DNA from 2 places in the Neptunomonas japonica JAMM 1380 genome. Region 2 is predicted to be linked to the other one. Evidence: predicted binding sites of a transcription regulator. Region 2 holds the regulator's gene; the other holds the start of a gene.
The links. Region 2 encodes FliA, which starts transcription of late flagellar genes. Its sites were predicted from a motif close to CTAAAGTTNNNNNNNNNNCNGCCGATA; they were not measured.
Positions count from the first base shown of each region.

Region 1: NEJAP_RS08970 (DUF5610 domain-containing protein) is a predicted target of FliA. The motif match lies at 4,768-4,794, and genes of this name have one in related genera.

Region 1 is NZ_AP014546.1:1,905,013-1,916,617, reverse strand. It holds gene NEJAP_RS09000 (TRAP transporter substrate-binding protein) at 225-1,289, shown strand; gene NEJAP_RS08995 (TRAP transporter small permease subunit) at 1,399-1,995, shown strand; gene NEJAP_RS08990 (TRAP transporter large permease) at 1,985-3,367, shown strand; gene NEJAP_RS08985 (hypothetical protein) at 3,596-3,802, opposite strand; gene NEJAP_RS08980 (hypothetical protein) at 3,888-4,091, shown strand; gene rraA (ribonuclease E activity regulator RraA) at 4,105-4,599, opposite strand; gene NEJAP_RS08970 (DUF5610 domain-containing protein) at 4,832-5,974, shown strand; gene NEJAP_RS08965 (FAD-binding and (Fe-S)-binding domain-containing protein) at 6,104-9,163, opposite strand; gene NEJAP_RS08960 (LysR family transcriptional regulator) at 9,256-10,221, shown strand; gene NEJAP_RS08955 (S1 RNA-binding domain-containing protein) at 10,236-11,063, opposite strand; gene NEJAP_RS08950 (response regulator transcription factor) at 11,164-11,605, opposite strand, start outside.
Region 2 is NZ_AP014546.1:815,731-827,335, reverse strand. It holds gene NEJAP_RS03755 (chemotaxis protein CheW) at 1-686, opposite strand, end outside; gene NEJAP_RS03750 (ParA family protein) at 693-1,466, opposite strand; gene NEJAP_RS03745 (protein-glutamate methylesterase/protein-glutamine glutaminase) at 1,567-2,757, opposite strand; gene NEJAP_RS03740 (chemotaxis protein CheA) at 2,783-4,855, opposite strand; gene NEJAP_RS03735 (protein phosphatase CheZ) at 4,869-5,681, opposite strand; gene cheY (chemotaxis response regulator CheY) at 5,704-6,090, opposite strand; gene NEJAP_RS03725 (RNA polymerase sigma factor FliA) at 6,200-6,910, opposite strand; gene NEJAP_RS03720 (MinD/ParA family protein) at 6,935-7,750, opposite strand; gene flhF (flagellar biosynthesis protein FlhF) at 7,767-9,227, opposite strand; gene flhA (flagellar biosynthesis protein FlhA) at 9,267-11,384, opposite strand; gene flhB (flagellar biosynthesis protein FlhB) at 11,505-11,605, opposite strand, start outside.

The DNA of each region.
Region 1 (11,605 bases), 1.1 Mb from region 2:
CGGTGAAGTGGTAATTCATTTTATAGAATATTTTTCTTGACTGGCATGCTAGCATGCCAGTAGGATGAATTTGAGATTGAGTTGCTAGTCCCTTGATCGATGAGTTTATCTAGCTCATGTTTAACTAAAGTTTTTTTTAGGATTAGTTCAATTTTTTAGAGGCGTAGATAACCTGCGCTTTCGTATAAATAGTATTTACTGCAAACAAAAAAAGAGTGTCCACAATGAAAAAAATAATAAAATCAAAAGCACTATTATCATTTGCGATGTTAGCAGCAACATCAATTGGAGGGCAGGCTAGCGCAGCCAATAAAGTACTGCTGAAGATGCCTACCGCATATGGAACTCACCTCCCTGTTCTGGGTGAAACGCAGACGTGGCTTGTGGATCAAGTTGCTACTATTTCAAGTAAGCGCGTAAAAATCAAACTATACGAGCCTGGAAAATTAGTTGCGCCTTTTGAAATACTAGATGTTGTATCAAAAGGAAAAGCCAATGCTGGTTTTGGCTCACCCGGCTACTGGGCCGGAAAAATGCCAGCTTCACCGCTCTTTAACTCTGTTCCTTTCGGCCCCGATGCAGGGGAATACCTTGCGTGGATCTATTTTGGCAATGGCGGAAAGCTGTGGCAACAAATGTATGATGATGCGGGTTATAACGTAAAACCTATGCTGTGTGGCATGCTGCCTCCAGAAACGTCCGGTTGGTTTAGTAAAGAGATTAATTCACCAGATGATTTAAAAGGCCTAAAAATGCGATTCGCAGGGCTTGGTGGGAAAGTGATGCAAAAACTAGGCGTCTCTGTCACGCTTTTGCCAGGCGGTGAAATTTTCCCTTCATTGGAAAAAGGAGCTATTGATGCTACAGAGTTTTCTATGCCTTCAATTGATTCGAAACTTGGGTTTCATAAGCTAGTTAAATATAACTACTTTCCTGGCTGGCATCAGCAAGCAAGCACAATGGAGCTTTTGATCAACAAAGATACCTGGAACAGCATGGATGAAACACAACAAGCCGCTCTCGAAGTTAGCTGTCGCGCAGCTGTTACCTACTCTTTGGCTATTGGTGAAGCTTCTCAATTCAAAACGATGAACGATAACGTTGAGAATAAAGGCGTTACAAATGTCCGTTGGTCGGATGAGATGCTAGAAACCTTCAAAAACACATGGGATGAAGTTGCAGAAGAGCAGTCTAGTAACGATCCGTTCTTTAAAGTGGTCTTAGATGACCTGAACTCCTTTAGAGATCAGTATTCTATCTGGGGTAAAAACGCATTCCTCCCTAAATAAGCTGTAAATGTAACCGTTCAGAGGTGATTCCCATTGTGGCATTACCTCTGAACTGTACTTAAATAAGCTAAATTAAGTGTCTCAAGTTTGTAGTACTTGGAGCTGAAAAATGAGCAAACAAGATAATAATGAGCTGGATGATCTTCGGCTGCTTGAAACGATGGAAGGCATAGAAAAGCAACAGGATGTTGCTCATGTTTGGATCTCAGATCAATTAGACAAGTTCATACGTTGGTTTTGTCATATCTTCTGTTGGTGTAATGCTGTACTGATTGGCTGCATTATCCTTCAAGTAGTTTTGAGATATGGCTTTAATAATAGTCTGATCGTTTTAGAAGAGCTGCAATGGCACCTTTATGCCATTGGGGTGATGTTTGGCGTATCATACGCTCAAATCAATAATGCGCACATCCGAGTTGATATTTTACATGCAAGATTTTCTGATACGACTAAGCGCTGTATAGATATCTTTGGCATTATGTTTTTTATCCTACCTTTTTGCTTTGTCGTTATCGATCAGAGCCTTGATTTTGTAGCTGATTCGTGGCGCGTGAATGAAAGCTCAGACGCCCCACTTGGGCTTCCTGCCCGCTGGCTTATTAAGTCTGTTATACCTCTCAGTTTTATTCTCTTAACGTTAGCATCAGTATCCCGCCTGATTCGCGATGTTGTTGTAATTTATCGAGGATTAAAAAGTGGAAATTAATGAAATTTTAGTCATATGCATGTTTGCTAGCTTCGTCTTGTTTTTGTTCTCTGGTATACCTGTTGCGTTTGTTTTAGCTGGTATTGGAGTCATTTTTGCTGGTATTGGTTATTTTGCAGATATGTATTTAGATGCAACGACAGGGCTTGATTACTTAACACTTGGGATTGTCGTTAATCGTATCTATAAAATTATGGATAATTGGGTGCTTGTTGCCCTTCCCATGTTCATCTTTATGGGGCTTATGCTTGATAAATCCGGTGTAGCAGAACGACTAATGCTTTCTATGCAGCGAGTTTTTGGCAAACTTCATGGAGGACTAGCAATAACTGTTACTTTACTTGGGATGATTCTAGCAGCAGCTACAGGAATAATTGGTGCGTCCGTTGTTCTATTGGGGTTAATGTCTCTACCTATTATGCTTAAACAGGGTTATAACAAGCCTCTAGCTTTAGGAACTATATGTGGCGCTGGCACACTTGGCATCTTAATACCGCCTAGTATTATGCTCGTTATAATGGCCGACCAGCTTAGCCTGTCCGTTGGTGATTTATTTATGGGAGCAGTGTTTCCTGGCCTTCTATTAGGGTCACTTTATGTTATTTACATCGTTTTGATTGGTTTCTTTAAGCCCACATTAGTTCCATTAAGCTCTAACCAGCCTCCAATGGAGTGGGCATTAGTTTGGGATTTAGTTAAAGCAATAATACCGCCATTGACTCTTGTTTTTGCTGTATTAGGATCAGTTTTTTCAGGTATTGCGACTCCTACTGAAGCTTCAGGGGTGGGCGCATTAGGTGCGCTAGCTTTGGCCGCTGTTAATAAAAAGCTAAACACTTCTGTTTTTATCGAAGTACTCCGATCTACTTTCAACAATACGGCTTATATTTTTGCAATTATCTTGGGAGCCACCTGTTTTGCTTTGGTTATGAGGGAACTAGGGGGTGATGAGCTAATCGAGTCTGCTTTCTCTTCTTTGAATGTAGGTGACTATGAAACCATTTTTATTATTTTAGCGGTCGTTTTTTTATTAGGTTTTGTCTTAGATTGGATAGAAATTACTTTAATCATCCTTCCACTATTGGCTCCAATTATTTCAGGACTCAGCTTAGATGTTAATGGTTATGGTTCTGTGGATAATCCTCAGCTGGTTTGGTTTGTTATGCTTGTTGCGGTGACCCTACAGACCTCGTTCCTAACCCCTCCTGTTGGCTTTGCATTGTTCTACTTAAAAGGTGTTTGTCCTCCAGACGTAACGCTTATGGATTTATATAAAGGCGTAATCCCCTTTATTATTATTCAGGTTGTGGCTCTGCTGATCATTTTATTCAATCCATCATTGGTAACCTGGCTACCCGCAATGGCATATTAGTGGAGGCCTGAGAGTACGGTACAGGGCTTGTTTAGATAGCGGCTTGAATCATTTCTTTGACGAGCCGCTTTGAAAAACTTAGTGATATGACATCTCCATTGAACATCTACGCAAAGTTGTTCATGTACTTTACAACCAGTCCTGAACAAAGCAAAACGCGCTTCATGGCAGTACTCAAATAACATACATTAGCTGATTTAATTTCCAACAAACCTATGCAGCGCGGTCTTATTGGTTCTGACTTGGCAAATTCCGTAGCTGATTCTTAACAGCTACGTTCAGTTCAACTAATAAGTTCGGCCTAATTAAAGCCCCTCCTTCCTCTTCTTTATTAAGACTCCCTTTATAGCCATCTGCCCGATGAAGTGCCTTTACGGCACTACCTGTTACCTCCATCCACACACGGTGTAATTCATCTCTTTCACTTTTATTCATGATCGTATTCCATAAAATGTATTTACAATATATTTTATATATGAATAATAGGTATATATCAAATACATTTTAAGAGATGGGAATAATGAGCATTTTTGATTCTGAAATATTTGTAATAATTTGCGTGACAGGAATGATCTTATTTAAATTTTGGTCTGTCTGGACAGTGTCTAATGACTCGAAAGCATCACGTGAAGGTAAACTAATTTTTCTTGGGTTGATTAGTGGTGCAAGTGTATTTGGAATCATGGCCAAGCTTTATATCAGCATGGCCATGGGGCTTTCTTAATAATCAAGCAATGTTAATCAGCGAGCTCTAGTTTAACCGCTGAAATCAGAACACCATTATTATCAGCATAAACGTAGTGACCTGGCTTGAAAGTAACGCCACCAAAAGTAACATCTACATTTAAGTCACCTAAACCACGCTTATCCGTTTTCATTGGATGTGAACCTAGCGCTTGTACACCCAAGTCTAATCCGCTAATAGCATTTACATCACGGATGCAGCCATAAATAATAATGCCTTCCCATCCATTTTTTTCTGCTTTCTCAGCCAGCATATCGCCTAACATCGCACGGCGCATAGAACCACCGCCATCAACCACGAGAACCTTACCTTCACCAGGTAACGCAACTTGTTCACGAACCAAGGAATTATCCTCAAATGCTTTTAGTGTGACAATTTCACCACCAAAAGCTTCACGGCCGCCGAAATTGCCGAACATGGGCTCAACCACTTGAACCTGCTCAGGGAACTGGTCACACAACTCTGGTAATAAATCTTCCACACTCATCTCCTTTAACCATTTTCATGATCCAACTAATAATGACTCTATTTTAAGCTGCTATGCGCTATTTACACTACTACTATGATAAATAGAGTGATTTTATGATATTGAAAATAAAACATTCTATTTTTCACGGCCAGCAACGTAAAACTTATTCAATTCACCCACTATTTTCTAAAGTTCTACTAAAATAAGTCGATATAAATAGCTATAACCGACTAATAACCGGAGGCCCAACATGATTGGCACTCTGTACTCTCATTCTTCATTTACACAGCAAAGCTCACAAACAAGCTTTCAACACGCCACCTCTAATGGAAAGACTTCGGAAGCGGCTAGCCAAGATACCGTATTAAACCGGCTGGCTAGCAATATACCAGGCATGAGTGGTGGCGATCTTAAAAGCATGAGTGCGGATGATTTCTCTCCGGAGAAAGTCGCCAGTCGTATTGGCGATTTTGTCGCTCAGGGTTTGGAAGCAGCACGCCGTAATGGTCGCTCAGAAGAAGATATACAAAAGATGTATAACGCTGCCGTAGACGGCGTTAAGAAAGGTTTTTCTGAAGCACGCGAAATTCTCGATGGTTTAGGCGCATTGAGTGACTCTGTCACAGCAAATATTGATCTCACCGAAGAGAAAACACTGGATGCGCTTAGTGCGATAGAATCAGGACAAAAAACACCTGAAGATGCACAAGTATCTCGCTTAATAGCTGCTGAGCGCTATCAGGAAGCAGAAACATTATCACTGAAAGTAAAAACCCAAGATGGCGATGAAGTCACCATCAACTTCGCTAAAAACAGCGAATATGAAAGTTCCTTTGGGATTGAAAAGGATCAACAGGGTAATACGCAGTCACTTTTCAATATTAGTCGTAGCGAAAGCAGCGCGTATCAGTTCTCTGTTGAAGGCGACCTCGATAACGATGAGATTGATGCTCTGCAAGACTTAATAAAAGATGTGAATGAAATTTCAAATGAGTTTTTTGATGGCGACGTGCAAAAAGCCTTTGATATGGCTAGCGAGTTTCGTATGGATAAAACAGAACTCGCGTCCATGAACCTTCGTTTAACGCAATCAGAACAACATACTGCTGTCGCTAAGTATTCTGAAGTCGAGAACCTTGATAGCCCTGGCATGAACCCAGGAAAACGCCTAGGGCATATGATGCAAAACATGCACGGCGCTGCTGATAGACCAGGACTGGGCTTTATACAGGATGCATCAAGTTTTAGTCGAGAAATGCTCTCAACTCTAGTGACACAAGACATTAGATATAAAGATTCAAACGAGCCAGAAAAAGCAAGATATGACGCCAACCTAGATAGCATGAACAACCTGCTGGCCAGCCAACAAACGGCAGCAGTACAAGATAATTAGCTTAGATTGTCATCACTGAAAGATACCTATCCATCTTTCAATTTTCGGGGCCCTTTCTAAGGGCCCTTTTTTTATATAAACGGCTTCGCTTACCATATCGCCTAACCTAAAAAAACCGACAGTACTCAGCTAGCGATTTGCACGCACCAAATCTAGCAAAGCCTGTGCTGGATGAGGAATTTTCTGATCATCCATACGCTTCACCTGACTACGGCATGAGTATCCACTAGCAACCAACTTCCCTTTGTTTTCATCCGCATTAACAACATCGCGCCAGCTCAAGTCATAAATTGTTTTTGATGTTTCTAAATTTTCAGCTTCATGGCCATAAGTCCCTGACATACCACAACAACCAACAGCCTGAACCTCTAGACTTTGGCCAAGAGCGGCATAGATCTGCTGCCACAGTTTGATTGAAGCCGCTGCAGAGGTTTTTTCAGTGCAATGAGCCAGCAACTTATAAGAGTGGGCTGGTAACTTAGAGGCTTTAGTTGCGACAGCCTCTTGCTGAGTCGCTAACCACTCTTGGATTAGGTTTACCGTTGGCAAGCGATCAGCAACTTGTGCGTACTCCTGCCTATACGTAAGGGTCATTGATGGATCGATTCCAACCAAAGGCACACCGGTCTGTCCTAATGCACGTAACATTGATATGTTTTTACTTGCTGCCTTTTCAAAGGATTTCATAAAGCCATGCACATGCAATGGTTTGCCGTTAGGCATAAACGGCGCAACCATCACCGTGAAGCCTAGCTCATTGAGCAGGTCGATTATGTCCAACACTAACTGCGTCTCGAAAAAGCTAGTGAAGGCATCTTGCACAATAATGACCGATTTTTCTCGCTGCTTAGTTGCCATACCACTGATGATCTCAACGCTGGCAAATTCTACCCCCCTTTCTTTAAGACCTTTCACTAATGTATGTTTACAAATGGTAGGACTATCGACCATGCCCACGTATTGCTTGAACACGCGTTTCATGACTTTATTTTGCATCGCCCAATTATAAGGAGCAGGAAACTTAGATAATGCGGGCACCATAAACTCAAGACTACCGACCATATAATCTTTAGCTGGGCGTAAATAACGGCTGTAGTAAACTTCTAAGAAGCGTGCTCTAAAGTCAGGAACATTAACCTTAATGGGGCACTGACCAACACAAGATTTACACGCCAAACAGCCCATCATTGCTTCGTGGACTTCATGTGAATAGTCGTATTCACCCTTTTGTTTTTTGAGAGTATTTTTAATTTTCCCAGGCAAGGATTTGATATAGCTTGTGGATTTAATACGGCTACTTTCTTCTGTTAAATCGACCCCCTGTGAAGACATTAAACGTAACCATTCTCTAATGAGTGATGCGCGCCCTTTAGGTGAGTGTATACGTTCACGAGTGCCTTTCCACGAAGGGCACATCGCATCTTTAGGATCGTAGTTGTAACACGCACCATTACCGTTGCAGAACATTGCTGAATTGTAAGTATCGCGTGTTTTAGCAGAGATCTGACGGTCCAATTGGCCGCGCGTCTGCACAGCATCAATTTTTAGAAGCTCAGCACCACCAACAACAGGAGTAGCAATCTTCCCAGGATTTAGCTGGTTATGCGGATCAAATACGCCTTTAATTCGCTGCAGTTCAACATACAGTTCACCAAAAAATGCAGGTGAGTATTCAGAACGTACTCCTTTACCATGCTCTCCCCATAACAAACCATTATATTTTTGAGTAAGAGCAACCACCTGATCAGTGATTTCTCTAATCATTGATTCCTGCGCTTCATCTTTCATATCAATGGCTGGGCGTACATGTAAAACACCTGCGTCAACATGTCCAAACATACCATAAGCTAAGCCATGGCTATCCAGTACTGCCCGAAACTCCATAATAAAGTCAGCAAGGTTCTCAGGAGGTACAGCGGTATCTTCTACAAAAGGAATCGGGCGTTCTTGCCCTTGCGCATTCCCCAGCAAGCCAACAGCTTTCTTACGCATTCCCCATACTTTGTTAATTTCAGCGCCACCGTATACCACGCTAAAACCAAAACTTTTACCTGGCTCTCCTGCAACCTTCTCTAAATGCTGGGTCAGCTTGTTAACACGCGCTTGTAGAACAGACTCATCATCTGCAGTGTACTCAACAAGGTTTATTCCGAGCGTATCCGGATCGCCCTCTTTTTCTGGGAAATAGTCTTTAACCGTATCCCAAACAATGTCACCCATTGCCAGATTGAGTACTTTAGAGTCAATTGTTTCTATGGACGTAGGCTCCCAATCCATTAACGCTTTTGCATCGCGCAGCGAACTCTCAAAACTATCGTATTTAACATTCACTAGAGCGGCAAATTTTGGGATAGGCAAAACATTAAGTTTAGCTTCAGCAATAAATGCCAGCGAGCCTTCACCACCGCATAACACAGAGTTAAGATTAAAACGCCCTGACTCATTACGGATATGAGCAAGATCATAACCTGTAAGGCAGCGGTTTAATGTTGGAAATTTAGCATCAATTAACTCTTTTTTAGTGCTATGAATATCATCCACCAGCCGATGAATCTCACCGACTCTATCTTCACGAAGTTTTAGCTTTTCAAGCTCATCTTCGTCAAGTGGCGCTGAATTCCAAACAGTACCATCGAGCAATACACTTTTTAATTCTAAAACATGATCACGCGTTTTACCGTAGAGGCAGCTACCCTGGCCACTCGCATCAGTATTGATCATCCCGCCAACGGTTGCACGGTTACTGGTTGACAGTTCAGGAGCAAAAAACAACCCGTAGGGTTTAAGCGCTGCATTTAGCTGATCCTTAACCACGCCTCCCTGAACACGAACCCAACGCTCTTGCTCGTTAATTTCTAAAATACCGTTCATATGCTTAGAAACATCAACAATCAAGCCGTCGGTCAATGACTGGCCATTCGTACCTGTACCACCACCGCGAGGTGTTAGCGTTACTTGGGAGAATGCTGCTTGCGCACTCAGCTCAGCAATAAGTACCAAATCATCCAGTGTTTTTGGGTACAACACACCTTGAGGTAACAATTGGTAAATACTGTTATCCGTCGATAATGCGATACGGTTGGCATAATCCTGATTAAGCTCCCCCGCAAAACCTTTTGCCTGCAAGGCCTCTATAAAAGATACGTAGTGCGCTTGTGTTGTCTCTACAGTAGAAATGCGTGGGATCATGTCTAATCATCTAATTTGTTATTAAAGGCGCTATGATGCAGAATCATGATTAATCATTCAAACGATAAAATTTAATTAATTAATCGAAAATTATGAATAATATCTCTTATCGACATCTTAATGCCTTCATAGAGGTATCTCGACACGGTAGTTTTACACATGCCGCAGAACACCTGCATGTGACTCAATCAACACTTACTGCGACAATCAAGCAGCTAGAAGCACAAGTCGCTCTTCAGTTATTTGATCGCACCACACGACGCGTTAACCTAACCCGTGATGGTGAACGTTTTTATCCGGTTGCTGAACGCCTTATTTCTGATTTTGATACAGCGATTAATGATTTAAGAGCCAGTGCACAACAACAGCGGGGACATATTGGTATTGCCGCATCTCCCTCTGTACTCAACAGCCTTCTGCCACCCGTCATAAAAACGTATAGACAAGCATTCCCTAACATTGGAATATCCTTGAAAGAAGAAGGCGCCAGCGGTATTGAAGAGAATGTGATTAACAATATTGTGGATTTTGGTATAGGCGGGAATAGATCCGCACATCCAGAGCTACTCTACCAGCCCATCCTACAGGACCGCTACGGTGTGGTCATGACCCATGACGACCCACTCATCATGGCTGATACATTGTGCTGGAATGACCTTAAGCAACGCTCACTAAGCATGCTCTCTGTTGAAAACGGTATTCGTATTCAACTGGAGAAATGCATAAGTGAAAAGAAAATCCCTTTTATATTAGAAAACTCTCTCATTGAAGCCTCCACACCTGCAACTCTGGCATCACTCATCCAAAATGGTATTGGTATTAGTATTCTTCCAGCATTAGCAGCCAGCACACCGGCTTTTCACTCGCTCGTATTTAAACCGTTAAGTGAGCCCGTATTACGTAGAGAATTATGCTTGATTACACGAAAGGGACGCTCAATCGGGCCCGCAGGAGAAGAGTTACTTAAGAGAGCCACCCAATACTTTCAGGAAGCCCCCTTACCAGCTTATGTTGAAGCGCTTAGTATTTCTGTTAAACAGACAGCCCTTCGAGCATGATGGTGATTATCTAATTAGACTTTGGTTATTCCGTCCTTAGCAATAGATATCAGCCCTTTTTTCATCAAGGTGCCAATCGCCATTTTATACGCTTTTTTGCTAATGCCGTATGCCTGATAGATATCTTCAGGCTGGCTTTTATCACTTAACGGACTAAATCCATCGTTATTATCTAGGTTATCTAAGATGCGCTGCGATAGCTCATCTACTTTAGCGTAGCCTGGCTTATCTAACATGACATCGACTTTACCCTCAGCCAATACACGCTTGATATACCCGGTTAATGTTTGGCCAAGTCTGACTGTACGAAACAAGTCTTTTTGATGAAGGACAGCACCATAACTATTATCGACAATAACGCTAAAGCCCAAATCATTATGACGAAAAGCAAATAAGCTCACTTTATCGCCTACGGTTAGCCCTTTAGGATCTTTATCAAGAAATTTTTCTAACTTAGCAGAGGCCGCCAAACGATCACTGTTATCAAGATAGACCCTGACCATAACACGCTGACCTACTTCAACTGCGCGCTGCTGCTCACCATAAGGCAATAGCAAGTCTTTAGGCATACCCCAGTCTAGAAACGCGCCAATACGATTCACTTCTACAACTTTAAGTGATGCAAACTCGCCCACTTGTGCTATCGGCGGATTAATGCCCGCTACTACAAAGTCATCCGTATCAAGATAGATAAAAACATCTAATTGGTCGCCGAGTTTACAGCCCTGCGGAACTTCTTTTTTGGGCAGTAAAATACCACCAAATTCACCACCATCTAGATAGACACCGAAATCCGCTTCGCGCATTACAGTGAGAGTATTCATTCGGCCTATATCAACCACGGTGATTATCCTGTTCTAAGTCTTTAGAAGAAATGAGGTTATAAAAAAAGCGATACTAGCAGAAACGCCCTCTCCACCCAATCAGTTTACAATACTAATGTCATATCCATTCAACGTCTGTGGTGAGGATGTAACCCACACCATAAACCGTTTTAATTAATGTAGGCTGTTTTGGGTTACTCTCTATTTTTTTACGTACTCGTGACATACGAACATCAATGCTTCTATCAAATGGAGAGACTCGCTCACCCAATAACTGATCACGAGATAATATTTTTTTCGGTGAATGCAGTAATAGCATCAGTAACTCATGCTCTGCAGAGCTGAGCTCAGATCCTTGTCCTATCTCTTCACCCCCGCTTTCCTTTACATTGCATGACAACACACCGGATAAAGTAAGTGTGGAGGGGTCATAACGCCACCCAGCAAACTGAGCTATTTTAGAAACAGAGGTTTCTTGTTCATGATGATTCTTCTTAAAACGGCGAAACAAACTATTGACTCTAGCCACGAGCTCTCGAGGTATAAACGGTTTAACAATG
Region 2 (11,605 bases):
GCAGCATCATACCTATCTGCTAGCAACCATTGCCCGGTATCAACAATCGCAGTAGAGAATGAAGAACGCTCAAAACTACCAAGAACCCAATCGTATTGGTTACTCAACTGCAGGGTTACGGTGCTCAATGACAACGCGCCCTCTATTCCTTCAAAAGGAATAGCCAGCTTAAGACCACAAACATTCACCAAAACACAATTAAGTTCTGGCTCTGGCTCTGGCTCTGGCTCTGGCTCTGGCTCTGGCTCTGGCTCTGGCTCTGGCTCTGGCTCTGGCTCTGGCTCTGGCTCTGGCTCTGGCTCTGGCTCTGGCTCTGGCTCTGGCTCTGGCTCTGGCTCTGGCTCTGGCTCTGGCTCTGGCTCTGGCTCTGGCTCTGGCTCTGGCTCTGGCTCTGGCTCTGGCTCTGGCTCTGGCTCTGGCTCTGGCTCTGGCTCTGGCTCTGGCTCTGGCTCTGGCTCTGGCTCTGGCTCTGGCTCTGGCTCTGGCTCTGGCTCTGCTTTTAGTGTGTTCATTAATTCAGCATCTGCAAGCAATACATCATGAGAAGTAGTTTCATCTTCTACGGGCTTCTTCTCATTACCCTGTTCAAGATGACTCCCATCTTCCTCAGAAGGATCCAACAACAATGCCTCAAGGTATTCGAAAACTACTTGATGCTGACGACCGGCTGGGGGTTTCTTATCCATTAACAGTTACCTTCGCTGCTCAATTAAAGAGCGTAATAAGCGAGCATAGGCATGAACGCCTCGACTACCAGCATCTAGCGAAGAAGGCACAACCCCCTTCATACTAGCGTTTCTAAATTTTGTATCGACGGGAATAACTGCACTGGACAGCTCATCTGGGTAGCACTTATGAAGCTCTCTCAAGCAGCTTACCGACGCTTGAGTTCTTCGATCATAAAACGTGGGAATAATGGTATAGTTCAACTTTTTCTTGCGAGCACGATTAATCATACTAATTGTTCGAACCATCCTTTCTAGCCCTTTAAGCGCAAGAAACTCCGTTTGGGCAGGAACAATTAAGTGATTACATGCAGCTAACGCATTTACCATTAGTACGCCTAATACTGGCGGGCTATCAATCAAAACAAAATCATAACGATCCTTAACATGCCGCAACGCTTTCGCAATCTGCAACCCCATCCCTTGATGATCGATTGCACGCCGCTCTAATGTTGCCATCGCTGTTGATGCAGGCATCAGCTGTATACGATCCACAGATGTGCTACATAACAAAGAGTTAACTTGATTCTGCGTGATTTCATTCTGCGTAACAAAAAGATCATAGATACTATGATCTAACTCATCAGGATCATAGTGGAAATAACTAGTCAAAGAGCCATGCGGATCAAGGTCAATCATCAAAACGTTGTAACCAACCTCTGCCAATAACCCAGCTAAAGTCACAACTGTTGTTGTTTTCCCAACACCGCCTTTTTGATTTGCAATTGCCCAAACCTGCATAGCATATTCCCGGTATGACTGTGTCTATTTAAAATGAGGATAACTGATGATATATCTACTTAATACAATGCATTACATTTAAAATCATAGAAATGCTTTGCTATTTTCCGCCACTCATTAACAACCTAGAAATATCATTCAAATCTAAGACATCATCCGCAAGCCCTGCTTTAACAACCGCTTGAGGCATGCCATAAATAGTACAACTAGCTTCATTTTGTGCCCACATAACAGCCCCAGCTTGCTTAAGAAGGCGAGCACCTTCTGCCCCATCAGCTCCCATACCGGTCAAAATCACCGCCAGCACTTTATTTCCATAAGTTTTTGCAGCAGCCGCATATGCAATATCAACACTGGGACGGTAGGTTAATCGCTCATCCCCGGGCAAAATTTTCACACGGTCAGGCTGTCGACTTTCAATCATTACTTGCTGCCCTCCAGGCACTAATAGAGCGCGCCCAGCCTTGAATCTATCGCCATCTTCAGCTTCTTTCACTTCGATAGCACACTGCTGATTTAAACGGGAGGCAAAGACTGATGTAAAAGTCTTAGGCATATGTTGCACAAGCAATATAGGGTAAGGAAAACTAGCAGGTAAGGCTGTTAGAATAGTCTGCAAAGCTGCAGGCCCCCCTGTAGAGGAACCTATAACAATTAACTTGCAACTGCTCGGAAAACTAGCCGCATGGCTCGCTCTCTTTACAAGCGAAGAGCGAGTCTGCAAAGCCGCTTTTAAATCAACAGAGGCTCGAGCAGATGGCAAACCAGCGCTTTTTGCCTCTACCCTTTTAGAATGTACAGCAGGAGTGGCTGCACCAAAGCTGTGAATACTAGAGGTAGCACCCGCCTTCAACGGTTTAGTAGTAAAGGCTGGTGATCGATACCTCCCTCCCCTACTTTTCCCCAGCGCAACAACACGCTCAACTAACGTATTTTGCATGGCATTGGATTTATTAATCCAAGAACGTATATCTTTTGTTAGATAATCAGCAGCTCCTGCCTCCAAAGCCTGCAAGGTGACTTGAGCACCCTCATGGGTAAGCGATGACAGCATCAAAACATTAGTGGGATTGTCTCGCATAATAATACGAACAGCATCGATGCCATTTAACAACGGCATCTCTACATCCATAGTCACAACATCCGGCTTCAACTGCTTAGTTAACTCAACAGCCTCACGGCCATTAGAAGCCGTGCCAATAACTTCTAAGCGGTTATCATTCGATAAGAAATCATTAATACGCTGCCTGAAAAAACCGGAGTCATCGACTATTAACACTTTTACCGGCATAGCAGCCCCTATTCAGACAATATTACTAAGACGCGTAACGCTTCAACAAATTAGGAATATCAATAATTAGAGCAATTCGACCATCACCAGTAATAGTGGCTCCTGATAACCCAGGAGTACCATGCAAAATAGTGCCCAAAGGCTTAATCACGACTTCTTCTTGCCCTACTAGCTGATCAACCACAAAGCCAACCCGCAAAGTCCCGACAGTAAGAATAACCACATGTCCTTGTTCAGGAAGTTCAGCGTTTTCCTGCCCTTCCACTAACCAACGTTTCATATGAAATAAAGGCAAAGCCTGATCCCTAACAATGATCACCTGCTGGCCATCAACTACATTCGTTTTTGTTAGATCAAGATTAAAAATTTCATTAACGTTAACTAATGGTAATGCAAAGGCCTGGTTCTCCAGCATAACCATCAAGGTTGGCATAATCGCCAATGTCAGCGGAACTTGAATAGCAATTCGAGTGCCCTGTCCTAAAACAGAATCTATATGCAAAGTGCCATTTAACTGTGTAATCTTAGTTTTAACCACATCCATGCCAACGCCACGACCAGATACGTCTGACACTTCAGTTTTGGTTGAAAAGCCTGCTTGAAAGATCAAGTTGAAGCACTCTTGCTCTGAAAGCCGGTTAGCTGCTTCTTGATCCAACATCCCACGATCAACCGCCAACATACGCAACTTCTCAGGATCCATTCCAGCGCCATCATCCTGTATTATCAACAGAATGTGGTCACCTTCTTGCTCCGCCGATAATAGGACATGTCCTTCACGGGCTTTTCCGGTTCCTTCACGAATTTCAGGAGATTCAATACCATGATCAACAGAGTTGCGAACTAAATGTATTAGAGGATCGGCTAACGCTTCAACGAGATTTTTATCAAGGTCGGTTTCTTCACCGCGCAGCTCAAGACGTATCTCTTTCTTCAAGCTGCGTGATAGGTCACGGATCAAGCGGGGAAAGCGCCCAAACACTTTCTTGACTGGCTGCATGCGGGTTTTCATTACGGACATTTGCAAGTCCGCTGTCACCATATCAAGAATGCCTAGCGCTTTGGTCATCTCCTCGTCTTCACGAGCACCACCTAAACGAACCAATCTGTTTCGTACTAAAACCAGCTCTCCAACCATGTTCATGATTTTATCTAATAAGCGCGTATCAACTCGAACATTACTTTCAGTTACTACGGTTTTATTAGAAGAAGCTGCAGCGGGTGTAGCTGCCGTATTTTTCACAGTGTTAGCAGGTTCACTTACCTGATGCTCGACTTTAGGTTCCGGTTCCGGCGCAGGCGCAGTCTCAACAGGCATAGCAGGTGCAGCATTCTCAGTACTTGCAAAGGCTCCCTGACCATGAGATTGCAATTCATCTAGTAAATTCTCAAACTCATCTTCTGAAATTAAACCACTATCAGCAGCCTCTTTGCTTTCAACAATCTCAGGTTCAGAGGAGACCCCCGGTGCACCATCACCATGCAGGTCATTCAGTAACGCTTCAAACTCATCTTCAGTAATGAGACCGTCATCTTCGACGACGGCCTCTGCCTCAGGAAGGACATCATCCAGCAACATATCAAACTCATCATTTGCAGAGTCTGCACTGGGAACCGAAGGCGCACTAGATTGAGCTGATTCCTCTACAAAGACCTCTTCAACAGGAGCAACTATTACATCAAGTACAGGCTCATGTTCAGATTCAACTTTGCCCGACGCAAAATCTGCCAATTTTTGTAACAAGGCCGGCGAAGCCGCTTCTAGCACTTCACCCGCTCGCACATTGCCAAACATTATATTTACGGCATCTAGCGACTGTAACACTACGTCCATGAGCTCAGGAGTTACTTTGACACTTCCATTACGGAGCAAGTCGAATAAATTTTCAGCTTTATGACAGCAATCCACCATTGCATCTAATTGAAGAAAACCAGCACCACCCTTTACAGTATGGAAGCCCCGAAAAATCGAGTTCAAAAGATCATTATCATCTGGGGATTTTTCAAGATCAACTAGCTGCTCAGATAGCTGTTCTAGTATCTCTCCTGCCTCAACAAGAAAATCTTCGAGAATTTCGTGGTCAACATCCAAGCTCATTAGAAGCTCCTATTCAAAAACCCAAACTTGATAACAAATCATCAACATCATCTTGATCAGAGGCCACGTCTGGATTATTTTTCCCCGAGAGTTGTGGCCCTTCTGCTTCAATTGGGTCTTTTTTAGCTTTCTGGTTAGTGTTACTTGCTGGCTTCTCTGTACTTAAACCGCTTATGCGCTCAACTTTTGCAGCCATATCCATAAGCTGCACTAAGCTACCTTCCACTTGAGTTACTAGAGTTATTACACGACGGATAAGCTGCCCCGTTATATCTTGGTAACTTTGAGCGACTAATATCTCTGTGAGTTCAGCCCGCAAATCTTTAACTGTTTGTTCTGACTCTTGTTTAAGCTGGCAAGTACGGTCATATCCACCTCTCAACCCCTCAAACTCAGCTTCCAGCTGCCCTACCATCGATAACAAACCGGCAAAGCGCCTACTCTGATCATCCATTTTATCAACTAACGCTAACGACTTATCGACACGATCCATTGTTTCATGAGAAGTTTTTTCAGTCAGCTCAATAACATAGCTTAGCCTTTCAGATGCATCAGCCATGCCTTGAATAGAGTCATCTTGTGCATTTTCAGCTTCGCCTTGAACTTTCACATCATCAGAAAAAGACTTAATTGCTTCATGAAGGCCTCTTGTCAGATACCCGACTTCATTATAAAAGGCCAAATGCTTAACTTGCTGCAGGTCATTTATAATAGTCAGCGCATTGTTTATATCGCCACTTTCCAACACTGTAACCAGCTCAGTCGCTTTTTCCTGCAGCAAGGATTCAAAACCATCCAACCCACGATGCAAATCTGCTTCAGTCATAATTAGTTAGTTCCTTAACAGATTAACTTCCGATACGTTGGAAAATCTTGTCTATCTTTTCTTTCAAGACAGCTGCCGTAAATGGCTTAATAACGTAGCCATTAACCCCTGCTTGAGCAGCAGCAATAATTTGCTCTCGCTTAGCCTCTGCCGTAACCATCAAGATAGGCATACCTGCCAACTTTGGATCAGCACGTACTGCCCGGACAAGATCAATACCAGTCATACCAGGCATATTCCAGTCAGTCACAAGAAACTGCACACCACCTTGTTGCAAAATCGGCAATGCCGTTTTGCCGTCATCCGCTTCAATGACATTATTAAATCCAAGATCACGGAGTAGGTTTTTTATAATACGTCTCATGGTAGAAAAGTCGTCCACCACTAGAATCTTGATGTCTTTTTTCAAGACAATATCCCCCAATTCAGAAGCATATGGATTAATGCACCCGATTTATCATTTTAGCCTGATTAGAATTTAGACCATTTTTCAAGAAAATGGAGAGATAGAGAAAATTTTATTGCCATTCTCTTAATCGACCACGAAGTCGATGGGCTGCTTGACTATGAATTTGGCTCACTCGTGATTCGCTAACACCTAAAACTTCACCTATCTCTTTCAGGTTCAGTTCTTCATCATAATAAAGTGCTAGGACTAGTTTTTCGCGTTCGGGTAAAGAATCTATAGCATTTGCCAAAGCTAGTTTAAAAGCATTTTTTTCAGTGTGGGCTACGGGGCTGGGCTCGACACCTGGCAACTGCTCTCCTGGACTGTCTCCATCAGAGCTTGTCATCTCTTCAAAGCTAAACAAGCGGCTTTCTACTGAGTCTTTAAGTAGGTCATGATAATCTACAACACTAATACCCATCTCAGTCGCAATTTCAATATCCGTTGCGTCTCGTCCTAACGATGCTCCTAACGTTTGCATAGCCTGAGTAATACGACGGCTGTTACGATGAACTGAACGAGGAGTCCAGTCGCCTCTACGTACCTCATCAATAATAGAACCACGTATACGAATACCTGCATAGGTTTCGAAACTGGCCCCCTTGGCGGCATCATATTTTTTTGCAGCTTCTAATAGACCGATCATACCCGATTGTATTAGATCATCCACAACAACACTTGCGGGAAGACGCCCCATCAAATGATAGGCGATACGTTTTACAAGCGGTGCATATTGCTCAATGAGCTCATGACTTGACGAAATTTCTAGCGGGTTATACATGGAGCCCCTTTCCAGACCCGAAATTTAAACACCCTGAACCAAGCGCTCCACAAAGAACTCCAAATGCCCTCGCGGAGCATCTTGGACTGGCCAGTCATCTACTTTCTTAGCGAGTTGCCGATACGCAATTGCTGCTTTGCATTTAGAAAATGCTTTCAAAACAGGTATTTGGCGTCGAACAGATTTCCTTACATGCTCATCATAAGGTATTGAGCCAACGTATTGAAGTGTTACATCCAGAAAACGATCCGTTACCGTTGAAAGTTTACTAAACATATTTCTACCTTCAACATCAGTTTCTACCATATTCGCCAAGACTCTAAAGCGAGTCATGCGATAATCTCTATTCAATAACTTGATAAGCGCATAAGCATCAGTTATGGAAGTAGGCTCATCACAAACCACCACAAGCACCTCTTGAGCGGCACGCACAAAACTCACCACCGACTCGGAAATACCGGCAGCAGTATCAATTACTAGCACATCAATTTCTTCTGCTACTTCATTAAAAGCATAGACTAACTCTGCATGCTCATGAGCACTAAGTGATGTCATCTCCTGAGTTCCCGAGCAGGCTGGAACAATTTTCACATTATCAGTCACATCGAGCATCACATCAGTTAGCCGGCACTCTCCAGACAGCACATCGCTAATATTCTTTTTGGGACGCAAACCCAACATAACATCAACATTAGCCAAACCAAGGTCTGCATCCATTAACACGGTTCGGCGCCCCATCTCACCCAAGGCTATAGACAAATTAACCGAAACATTCGTTTTACCAACGCCACCTTTACCACCGGTAACCGCGATAACTTTCACTGAGTGCTGTTTTTTCATCAATTATGATCTGTACTTAGCCGGCTGACGACAGTTCAGACGATCCTCCCGTTGAAGACAACGCGCGCTCACGCTCCCTTTCCAGTGTTTTTTGTGCAGTAATTACCGCCCTGCTCACGAGATCATTACGTTGTGCGACTTCAATATCATCGGGTACTTTTTGACCATCAGTGACATAAGCTATAGGCAGCGACTTTTCTACCACCAGACTTAAAGCCTCCCCTAAACTGCCCGATTCATCCAGCTTACTCAAAACACACCCGTTTAAGCCAATGCTCTGGTAGTTATCATAGGCATCTTCCAACACTTGGCGCTGACTTGAACACGAAAGTACCAACAGTTTTTTGAGCCTAACGGAAACGCTCGTAAGCATCTCTTTTTGAGCTTCACTTGGACCTTCATGATGACTCATACCTGCTGTATCAATTAATACTAGACGTTTTCCCCGCAACGACAACAATACATCTTCCAAGGGGTTATTCTCATCCACCACTCTAACTGGCACATCCAAAATCCGACCGAAGGTTCTTAACTGCTCATGTGCTGCAATACGATAAGTATCTGTCGTAACAAGCGCCAAACTAGCGCTACCATGCTGAAGCACATAACGCGCGGCTAACTTTCCAATGGAAGTAGTCTTACCAACACCAGTAGGACCAACAAAGGCAATCATCCCTCCCCTGTCTATATAGTCTTCACTCATAACAGGCACAGCATCCGTTAGTTTTGACAATGTAACCCGCCAAGCCTTTGCTATCTCAAGATCTGCTTCAAGACCCCGTGTAAGCTGAGTAATTAAAGTACTAGTGAGACCAATTTTTTCAAACCGCTTAACCAGCTTTTCTGATACATCTAAAGGAGCGACGGGTTTACGCTGCACAGCCTCTTCAACCCAAATCTTCCGTGAAGGCACCTGAACTTGCTGCTCAAGCAGAGACTTCAACTGCTGTATTTCTTGTTGCATTCTCTCTATCGCAGCATTTTCTTTCTGCAAGATAACAGGGGCACGCTCAACATCTATAGAGGGCACATCCTCTTCATCCAAATCATCTAGAAATGTGGCCTTACGTGCTTCTTGACGATTTTTAAGCGACTCAAGAATTGTCTGTAAGTCATCCTCTTCATCCTGCTCAACTTGAAGATTCCGCTTACCTTCTGCCTGATAAAGAGGTTCTTTTTCCACTTGATCGTTTGCTTCTGCAATACGCAAGCGCGCTTTTTTTAGCTCATCATCCAAGCCTTGCCTACTTTTATCTGCCGTAAGAATACGTACCTGCTCATCCTTGCGCTTCTTCTTCTCGTAGTCTCGCTTAAACTCTGCCTGAGCTGCTTCAAACTCATGCTCATGCGCAGCAACAACCTCGACACCACCAGCCACCCGATGATTTGACACAATAACCGCATCGGGCCCAATCTCCTCTCTAGCACGCCGCATAGCTTGACGCATATCGGGGGCAAAGATACGTTTCACTTTCATAAACACCTCACCCGTGGCGAGCTACTAATTACCTCAACCTTAAGCATTCTGACCGCCTACAGTTGCCACAATAGTAATTTTTTTATTTTCAGGTATTTCTTGATAAGAAAGAACATGAATCAGCTGTTCACTATAGCGCACAAATTTAGACATCAAAGGCCTAACAGGTGCCGCTACTAATAAAATCGAAGGCTGCCCCAACATCTCTTGCTTTTGAGCCGCTGCAATTAATGAAGTTTGCAATCGCTCTGCCATACCAGGCTCAAGCACCATACCGCTTTCTCCAGCCTGCTGACTTTGCTGAACTGAATTAAGCAACAGCTGCTCCAATTGGGGGTCCATAGTAATAACGGGGATCTCAGCTTCAGAACCGTTAATAGTTTGAACAATCAACCTAGATATTGCCACTCGCACCGCCGCTGTTAATGCAACCGGGTCTTGCGTACGCGTTACCGCTTCCGATAAAGCCTCTGCAATACTCCTGAAATCTTTAAGCGGCACCTGCTCCATCAACAAACTTTGCAATACCTTTAAGAGACTACTAATAGATAGTTTTGCAGGTACAAGGTCTTCTACTAACTTAGGCGAGCCCTTAGCTAACATATCCAATAACTGCTGAACTTCTTCATGCCCTAAGAGCTCATGTGCATGGCTTTGCAGTATCTGATTTAAGTGAGTAGCAACAACGGTGCTTGCATCCACAACCGTATAACCAAGCGTTTGAGCTTGTTCGCGTAAACTTAATTCAATCCACGTGGCATCAAGGCCAAAAGCAGGGTCCTTCACATCAACCCCCTTTAGAGAGCCAAAAACCTGTCCTGGGTTAATCGCTAAGTCACGGTCCGGATATATTTCAGCTTCCCCAACAATAACACCCATCAACGTAATCCGATAAGCACCCGGCATCAAATCTAAATTATCTCTTATATGCACTGAAGGCACCAAAAAACCAAGATCTTGTGAGAGCTTCTTCCTAACACCTTTAATTCTATTAAGCAGTTGCCCTCCTTGTAGCTTATCGACCATAGGGATTAGACGATAGCCCACTTCTAGCCCAATCATATCAACCGGCATAACATCTGCCCAATCAAGCTCTTTATGCTCTCCTGATGCCTCCGAATCAACAGGTAATTGCGCTTGCTTAGCCTCTTCTCCTGCCAGCGCCTCCTCCTCTTCTTTCTTTTTAATAATTAACCATGAAGCTGCACCAGCAACGGCAGCAAGCGACAGAAAGGCTACATGCGGCATACCTGGCACACTTCCCATCACTGCCAAAATAATTGATGCCACTACAAGCGCTTTGGGTGAAGCAAATAACTGGCTAAAAATTTGCTTACCCATATCTTGGGAGCTATTTTGCCTTGTCACCATAATGGCAGCAGCCGTCGAAAGTAATAGCGAAGGTATCTGTGCAACTAACCCATCACCAATGGTTAACAAAGCATAGTATTCAGCCGCTGTATCAAACGACAAATCATGTTGAATCATGCCAATCATCAACCCACCTAGAATATTGATAACAAGAATCAATATTCCAGCAACAGCATCACCTCTAACAAACTTAGAGGCACCATCCATCGAGCCATAAAAATCAGCTTCCTGGGTAACATCTTCGCGCCTTACTTTGGCCTCTTCTTGATTAATAAGACCTGCATTCAAATCAGCGTCAATTGCCATCTGCTTACCTGGCATGGCATCCAAGGTAAAGCGAGCACTCACTTCAGAAATACGGCCCGCGCCTTTAGTAACAACAACAAAGTTGATAATAACCAATATCAAAAACACAACAATACCGACAACGTAATTACCGCCAATAACAACAGAACCAAAGGCTTCAATTACCTTCCCGGCGGCATCCCCCCCCTCATGACCATAAAGGAGTACAACACGAGTTGAAGCAACATTAAGTGCCAAACGCATCAATGTCGCTACTAGCAAAATCGTAGGAAAAACAGCAAAATCTAATGGCCGAAGAGCGTAAATTCCAACAAGAAGAACAACGATAGACAGGGCAATATTAAACGTAAAAAGAACATCAAGAAGAAAGGTCGGTACAGGCAATGTCACCATCGCTAAAATAATTAGCAATAAAAAGGGAACACCCAAGTTACCCCGACTGGCACCACGCGCAGTACTTAATAAAGCGGTTCTATCCAATACATTCTCACGTCAAAAAAACAACACTTACGACACAACGCCATTTATTTGACACAAAAACATCTATATTCAAATAAACAACTAACTTAGCGAGTTTTTTTGCAAGATTTAAGCCAGAATTTAGTCATGCAGATAATCCTTAGGTATTTCCATGTCATTATCATTTAATGGCATAGGCTTTTCTGACTGGTTACTCTTATAGCGTTTCAGCTGAAAGACAT